DNA from 2 places in the Bradyrhizobium sp. USDA 4538 genome. Region 2 is predicted to be linked to the other one. Evidence: riboswitches for the same ligand, from Rfam matches in the RefSeq annotation. Region 2 holds a riboswitch; the other holds the start of a gene.

Region 1 (4,210 bases), 3.4 Mb from region 2:
CTCAGAGGCGCTCAGCGTCAAGGAGCTGCGCCGCGATCTTGCTCTGTGCGATCATTGGCCGAGGCCTTTCGCGCCCTCTCTATTGTTTCTCGTTCATTTGGCTCTATGCGATCGAACCAAGAGCCTGCAGGAAAGGCTGCGATACGTTTGGCAAAAAAAGATTGAGGCTCCCAATCTTGTCCTTCGCTTTTCTCGAAAGCGATGACGCCGTTGTGAGTAAAATAATGGGGCCCTGGGATCTTGCAGTTCACCAAAAGCAGAACGCGCCAAAGATCACCCTTTTTCGTCGGTTTGTCCTTCGGTTTCGCCACGTAATCCACCGCAACGGGCTCAATGATATGGCACCGGCCGTGCCGCAGTAGATTGCCGAGCTTGCCTTGTGCGGTCGTTACGAAGTTGAAGTTAACAGGATCGTGCAGAAAGCGAAGATTTGCGTCCCTTTCGCCATCGGTGACCTCACTGGCGATCAATGAGAGCGCAAAGGCGCGCCAGCCAAATTCAATCGGCTTGGCATATGGCGATGCAAGTTTGATCGTTCCGTCGGTCGCGATCTTCCAAGTGATTGCGTACTGTTCGTCTGATTTGTTGTCTTGATGCCTGGTCCAGGAAAAGTACACATACTCTGTTCGGTCAATTCCTTCAGCGACTCCCCACGACCGAGGGACGAAGTGAGCCACCTTCGAGACCTTGGAGATGATTTGTTCTATAGTCTCGCCGTCTTGCGCTCGCCACGTTGACTTGACCCTTTCGACAAGCGCGCTGTCATTGGCGCGAACGTTGCTGTTTGTCGCTGCCAGCCCGGCCAGGCAGATCAGCGATCGACCGAGACAGAACCAAAGCACGCGCGTTCCAGACATTCTCTTCATTGCGGCCGGCCCATCTGGTTCTCATGCACGCGTCAATTCCAAAGCGGACAATCTTCGACGTGCTCTACGAGATCGCTAGAAGTTAGCGGCAACGTGACGCGAGCACCTGCTGATGTCCCGCGCAAGCAGGCGCTGTCCCTCGATGTCACGCGCCGCTAACTTCAGTGGTCAGCCAAAGCTTCAACTTGCAATGCTGGACCAGCCCAGGAGGAGAAGCCTGGGCAAGCGAGGACTTGCATTCTTCGTGCCAGGCAATAGCAGGCAGTTCGCACCAGATTTGTGCCGCCTTTGTCGACTTTCCGACCTGCGCACCTTATTTATGTTGCCATTAAGCCTATTCGCAGCGACTTTCGTGGCTCATTCCTGTCACGCACTGGATCTTCGAGCAGCGCAGTTTTGAAAGCCTTGCTGCCAGGAGCCAGACGACAATTGGGTGCAGGTTTGCCGCCACCGAACCGGTGTGGTCCGGGGTCGTTGCCGCTGCTGCCAAGGTCGAGAGTGCCTCAGCCGGTTGTGCTTGGCGCTTTATGGCCAATAACGAGGCGAAGCCGCCCATCAGCGGCGAGCGATTTGGAATTGGCGCTCGCAAGTTCAAAAGTCAGGCAGACGATGGGACGATGGCATTCGCCGCTCGCGTGATGGCCCGCTATCGTGACCGGCGTCTATCTGTTCGTCGCCGTAGTCAACATTGGAGGAGCTGCGCTTCCATGCAGTCGTATCGACCGGGCAAGAAGGCCAAGCCTCGGGTTGAGCTAGCTTCGGCTTGAACTGCTCAAAACGTTCGAGAACATCTGTCTGACCGCCGGGTTCATAAGTGGCCTTGCTATCCAGCCGAACAGGCCGACCGCAAAGACGGCAGCAGCAAAGACGCTGAGGGCACTCCAAACAGCCATTTTCATTGCGAGCTACTCTTTTCGTTAGTGATTCACTATGCTTGCTTTTCGCAGTATCGCCAAAAACGTCCGCATGGCGCCTACCAGGATTGGTCGTAGATCAACATGCTCGCTGAGTACGCTGCCGGATTTAGCGTATAGCGCGCCTATTCACACTGGTTGTTGGTGGAGAAAGGGGGACGTAGCGAAGGCTCGATGAATGTTCGAAAGCTGGATCGCGTGAAGAGCGTCCTGTCTCGGCACCGTGACCTTCATCGCCCAGGCCGCATTCGTCTCTTCCATGATCTGACACGCGGTCCGACGCCAACGCGCCTCGCAGACGGTCACCCCGATATCTGTGATTGGAGAGTGCCTTCAACGTCGCGATCAAGAGTGGCCGTGCATCGTCAACACGTAGGAGACGTCGCAGCATCAATTTGAGAGGTTGACGGCGGAGTTGTCTTGCCGATAATCCAAGTCGTCGAGGTTCTCCGGTTCCTGTTTTATCCGGAGCTAAGAGGGAAGCCGGTGATGCCGGCGCTGCCCCCGCAACTGTGAGCGGCGAGCCGCTGTCCAACAGAGTCACTGAAGCCTGCGCGGCTTCGGGAAGGCCGGACAGTGGCGATGACCCGCGAGCCAGGAGACCTGCCCCGACAATATGTTCGTCCACGGGCGGGGTGTCCCGGTGGTGCGCCAAGCAGCCGTCGCTCGCGCGACGTCTCCTGCCTGCGTCCGCCATGGCCTTTGCCCCCAACATGGGGTTAACGCTATGTCTCTTCTCTCACTTCCGGTTGCCACGCTCGGGACGCCGCGCATCGGTCCAAGACGCGAGCTTAAACTCGCGCTCGAAAGCTATTGGGCCGGAAGAATCAGCGAACAGCAATTGCTCGAGGACGCAGCCGGCCTACGTGCGGCGAACTGGGCGCGCCAGAAATCCCTCGGTGTCACCATCATTCCGTCGAACGATTTCTCGCTATACGATCAGGTGCTCGACACCAGTGTCATGGTCGGCGCTATCCCGGAAGTCTATGCCTCGAAAGCCGAGCCTGCTTCTCTCAAGACGTATTTCGCCATGGCACGCGGTTCACAAAGCGGCAGTCAGGATGCGAGTTGCGGTCACGGACCTCGCGGCTATGGCGCACCCGCGCAGGAGATGACCAAGTGGTTCGATACCAACTACCACTACATGGTTCCGGAATTTCATCGGGGGCAGACTTTCAGACTCTCCTCTCGCAAGCCTATCGAGGAGTATGAGGAAGCCAAGGCCCTTGGCTTTCAGACGCGCCCTGTCCTGATCGGTCCGGCCACTTTCTTGAAGCTAGGCAAGAGTGCGGATCCCGCGATCCAGCCACTGTCACTCCTGGATGACCTGATACCGATCTATATCAAGGTTCTGCAGGAATTGGCCAAACGCGGAGCAGAATGGGTTCAATTTGACGAGCCCTGTATGGTCCTTGATCTGGATCAGGGGGCAAAAAAATCTTTGCTGCATGCCTATGACCGGCTCGCCAAGGAAGGGCCGGCCATCAAGATCATGGTTGCCAGCTATTTTGGCCACCTTGGCGACAATCTTCACACCGCCTTGCGCCTACCTGTTGCCGGCCTGCATGTCGATCTGGTTCGGGCGCCGGAGTTATTGGATCAGATCATTGCTGCCGGGCGAAGTGAACTCGTCATGTCACTCGGCGTGATAGACGGTCGCAATGTGTGGCGGACGAATTTGTCGGCGCTGCGCCAGCGGCTCGATCCCGCCATTGCGAAGCTCGGCAAGGATCGCGTACAGATCGCCCCATCCTGTTCGCTGCTTCACGTGCCGGTCGATGTTGAACTCGAAACGGAACTTGCCTCCGATGTCAAGAGCTGGCTTGCGTTCTCGGTTCAGAAGATTCGCGAGCTTGCGACCTTGGCACGGGCACTCGCAGGCGATCAGGATGTTGCCGACGCTCTTGCGGAATCGGAGCGCGTTACCACCCGCCGCGGAACTTCCCCGAAGATCCGTGACGCCAATGTCGCCGTCCGGATGAGTGCGATCAATCAGACCATGCGACGGCGCGTCAGCCCATTTGCCAGCCGTGCCGAGATCCAACGCAAGCGCTTCAAACTGCCGGCGTTTCCGACCACGACGATCGGATCGTTTCCGCAGACCGCAGAGGTGCGTAATGCCCGCGCGGCGCACGCGAGAGGCTCGATGAGCGACGGGCAATACGACAAGTTTCTCAAGGAGGAGACTGCGCGTGTTGTCCGTTGGCAGGAGGACATTGGCCTGGACGTGCTCGTGCACGGCGAGTTTGAGCGCAATGACATGGTGCAGTACTTCGGCGAGCAACTCGCCGGCTTCGCATTTACCAAAAACGGCTGGGTACAATCCTATGGCTCGCGCTGCGTTCGGCCACCGATCCTGTTTGGCGACGTCTCGCGGCCGAAGCCGATCACCGTGGACTGGTGGCGCTACGCGCAATCACTAACCAACAA
Region 2 (4,210 bases):
CATCCTGGAGCGCCTCGCCAACGGACTGAACGAGGGCGGCATCGGCATCGGCATTCTCAACGCCTATGCGCCGGGCGCCGGCGTGCAGGAATTGACCGCGGTGTGCCAGCTCGCGGCGGATCATGCGGTGCCGACCTTTACCCACGTCGCCTACATGTCGCGGATCGATCCCGAGAGCGCGGCCGAGGCCTATATCCGCCTGATCGGCTACGCGGGCGCCACCGGCGCGCATATGCACATCTGCCACTTCAACTCGTCGAGCAAGACCGATATCGAACGCTGTGTTGGGCTGATCGCGAAAGCGCAGGCGCAGGGCCTGCCGATCACGGTGGAGGCCTATCCCTACGGCACCGGCTCGACCGTGCTGGCGGCGACCTTCTTCAGCGATCCGAAATTCGAGGAGCGCAACGGCCTCGGTTATGATTCGGTGCAGCGCGTGACCGACGGTCACCGTTTCGGCAGTCGCGAGGAGCTGCTGGCGGCACAGGCCGAAGAGCCCTCGACCTTGGTACTGTGGCATGTGCTCGACATCGAGAACAACGCGCATCATCGCGATCTGCTCGACATGGCGGTGCTGTATCCGGGCGGCGCAATCGCCTCCGACGCGATGCCGTGGACGCTGTCGGACGGCCGTCCCTACAGCGGCGACGCCTGGCCGCTGCCGGACGATGCCACCTCGCATCCGCGCTCGGCGGGCTGCTTCACCCGCTTCATCCGCGAATGGGTGCGCGAGCGCAAGAAGGTGTCGCTGCTCGAGGGCATCCGCAAATGCGCGCTGATCCCGGCCGAGATCCTGTCGGCGAGCACGCCGGCGATGCGGGCCAAGGGCCGGCTGCAGGTCGGCGCCGACGCCGATGTCGTGGTGTTCGACTACGAGACGTTGAGCGATCGCGCGACCTTCTCCGCGATGAATCGTCCGGCGGAGGGCGTGCGGCATCTCGTGGTCAGCGGCCAGCCGCTGATCAGCGATGGTGTGCTCGATGTCGCGGCGCGTCCCGGCCGGCCGGTGCGCCGGCCCGTCACCGGAGGCTAATGTGCCGGTCCCGATCCTGCTGGTCGCGGGCTTTCTCGGGGCGGGCAAGACCACCGTCGTCAACCATCTGCTGGCGCATGCGCAAGGGCGGCGCATCGCCGCCGTGGTCAACGATTTCGGTGCGATCAATATCGACGCCGAGCTGATCGCCGGCGCCGGCGACGGCGTGGTCAGCCTGAGCAATGGCTGCATCTGCTGCACACTGGAGGGCGACCTGCTGCGCACGCTCGCAACCTTGCTGCGGCGTGATCCGCGTCCCGAATTCATCGTGATCGAGACCAGCGGGATCGCCGATCCCGCCGACATCGTGCGCAACCTGATGGATCCCGTGATCTGGAAGGAGGCGCCGCTGGAGACGGTGCTGTGCGTGGTCGACGCGACGCAACCTGCGGCGATGCTGAACGATGCGCTGCTGCGCTCGCAGCTCCGGGCGGCGGATGTGGTGGCGCTGAGCAAGGTCGATCTGACTGACGCCGCTGCGTGCGCCGCGATCCGCGACGCCGTGCGCGCGGCGCGTCCGGCGGCCGTGGTGGTTGATGCCTTGCATGGCGAGGTGCCGGCCGCGCTGCTGTTCCCGACGGACCTCGATCATGTGCCGGCTCCGCGCGAGACCGCGCCGCGACGGCCGGCGTCCGATCGCTTCGAGACGCTGAGCTGGACCTCGGAGCGGCCCGTCGTGCTGCCGCGCTTGCAGCAGGCGATCGGCAGACTGGCGCCGAAGCTGGCGCGGGCGAAGGGATTGTTCGAGACGGTGGAGCAGCCCGGGCGGCTGACCGTGCTTCAACTCGCCGGCGGCCGCGCGACCCTGGCTGCGGGCGGCGTGCCGTCGCCCGGCGTGCCGCGCACGCGCATCGTGTTCATCGCCGAGATGGGTGCGCTGTCGCGCGCGGAGATTGATGAGGTGATGCAGGGATGTGTCGAGGCTCAGTGACGCGAACCTACGTTTCCCGTCATCTTGAGGAGCCGCGAAGCAGCGTCTCGAAGGATGAATCGGCCACCAGCCGGGCCGTGCATCCTTCGAGACGCGCGTGCCGCGCTCCTCAGGATGACGGGTTGCCTTTCGGCGTCAGCCCTCGACGTCGCTGTGTCATCGCCGCAGCAGCATCTCGCAAAGCATGTGTGCGACAATCGCATCGAATTGACAGCCCTGCAGCCAGCACCTATCGTTTTTGCCGACGGTTCCCTTCGGGGATCAAAAGGGAATGCGGTGCGAGGGTAACCCCAATGCCGCAGCTGTCCCCGCAACTGTAAACGGCGAGCCTTTCGTCAAATTGCCACTGGGCCATCGGCCCGGGAAGGCGTCGACAGGCGATGACCCGTGAGCCAGGAGACCTGCCGTCAGTCGTGGTCACACGCGAGCACATCGGGCGGGGGCGTCCTGGTGGGATCGGAGCACTGCCTTTTGGGCAATGCGCCAGTCCGCGTTCGCGGTGACGTGCCACGTTACCGCGAGTCCTTTTCATGTCTCCGTCCTCTCCCGTTGCGCGCAAATGGCGCCTCGGTCTTCTCTGCTCCCTGTCATCGCTGCTGTTGCCGGCCGAAGGCTCGGCACAAACGCCTCCACCAACCAGGCTCGATCCGATTGAGGTCGCGCCTTCCGCTGTGGCAAGGCCGAAGCCCGCGGCGCGAAGCCGTGCCGTGGCCGCCGCGGCGCGGCCGAGGCCCGCGACGATCGCAACAACCGGCAACGCGCCGCGCGTCGCAGCGTCGGGCGTACCGGGATCGGCATCGCCGACGCTCAATGCCACCACGCAGGGCGGCACCGGCAGTCGTCTCAATCTGACGCCGCTGCAGACGCCGGCCAGCGTCGAGATCATCACGGCGCAGACCATCGCTGAACGCGGCCAGCATAATGTGCTCGATGCCGTCACCCAGGACGCGGCTGGCTTCATCGCAACGCCGGCACCCGGCAATGGCGGCCTGTCGTTCAGCACCCGCGGCTTTGCCGGCAGCAACTCGGTGATGACGCTGTATGACGGCACGCGCTTCTATATCGGCTCCGGCACGCTGACGTTCCCCTACGACACCTGGTCGACGCAGCGCATCGAAGTGCTGCGCGGCCCGGCCTCGGTGCTGTACGGCGAAGGCGCGATCGGCGGCGTCATCAACGTGATCCCGAAGAAACCGCTCAATACGCCCTACAACGAGGCCGAAGTTTCGCTCGACAGCAACATGACCCGGCGGCTCTCGGTGGACAGCACCGGTCCGATCAATCCCAATGTGTCGTACCGCATCAACGCCACCGGCAACATGTCGGACGGCTGGGTCGATCGCGACAAGACCTCGAACGCGGTGGTCTCCGCTGCCGTGCGGGTGCAGGCGTCGGACAATCTGGCCTTCACGCTGTCGGAGGACTACGGCGACCGCAGCCCGTCGCGCTATTTCGGCACGCCGCTGATCAACGGTTCGATCCAGGATGCGCTGCGCTTCAAGAACTACAACGCATTGGACAGCGCGATCCGCTATCAGGACAGCTGGACCCAGTTCAAGACCGAGTGGGACGTCGCCGACGGCATCAAGGTCAACAACACGCTGTATTACCTGACCAGCGAGCGGCACTGGCGCGACATCGAAAACTATACCTGGAATCCGAAGACCCGGCTGATCGATCGCGCGAGCTACATCGAGATCTTCCACGACCAGAAGCAGCTCGGCAACCGGATGGATGCGACCTTCAGCGGTCACGTGTTCGGCCTTGCGAACCAGGTCGTCGCTGGCTTCGACGTCAACCGGATCGACTTCACCCACACCAACAACTCGCCCTATGGCGGCGCGTCGTCGGTCAATCCTTACGTGTTCGATCCGGGATCGTTCTTCGCGACGACGACGGCGACCACGCCGGGCTTCAATGCGATCGTCAATCAATACGCGCTGTTCGCCGAGGATCGTCTCTTGCTGACCGATCAGTTGTCGCTGGTGACCGGTGTCAGGTATGACCGTCCCGAGGTGGATCGCACCGACTACAAGACGCCGGCGAACAGTTTCGAGACGGCGCTATCGGGCACCAGCTGGCGCGCGGGGCTCGTTTACGAGCCGATCAAGAACCTCGCGTTCTATGGCCAGTACGCGGTCGGCGTCGATCCGGTCAGTAATCTGATCTCACTGTCGACCACGCAGAAGACGTTCCAGCTTGCGACCGGCAAGCAGACCGAGATCGGGGTCAAGCAGTCGTTCTGG

Evidence for each region. Region 2 has a riboswitch for cobalamin ahead of J2R78_RS21050 (TonB-dependent siderophore receptor). Riboswitches for the same ligand answer to the same signal wherever they lie in the genome.
Region 1: it holds a riboswitch for cobalamin, as region 2 does, so the genes downstream of both, metE (5-methyltetrahydropteroyltriglutamate--homocysteine S-methyltransferase) here and J2R78_RS21050 (TonB-dependent siderophore receptor) in region 2, are expected to answer to the same signal.

What each region holds. Positions count from the first base shown of each region.
Region 1 covers NZ_JALJZE010000001.1:1,282,162-1,286,371, reverse strand. Annotated here, with positions in the region: gene J2R78_RS05605 (nodulate formation efficiency C protein) at 18-866, opposite strand; cobalamin riboswitch at 2,206-2,406, shown strand; gene metE (5-methyltetrahydropteroyltriglutamate--homocysteine S-methyltransferase) at 2,508-4,210, shown strand, end outside.
Region 2 covers NZ_JALJZE010000001.1:4,671,101-4,675,310, forward strand. Annotated here, with positions in the region: gene J2R78_RS21040 (amidohydrolase family protein) at 1-1,033, shown strand, start outside; gene J2R78_RS21045 (GTP-binding protein) at 1,035-1,964, shown strand; cobalamin riboswitch at 2,193-2,388, shown strand; gene J2R78_RS21050 (TonB-dependent siderophore receptor) at 2,495-4,210, shown strand, end outside.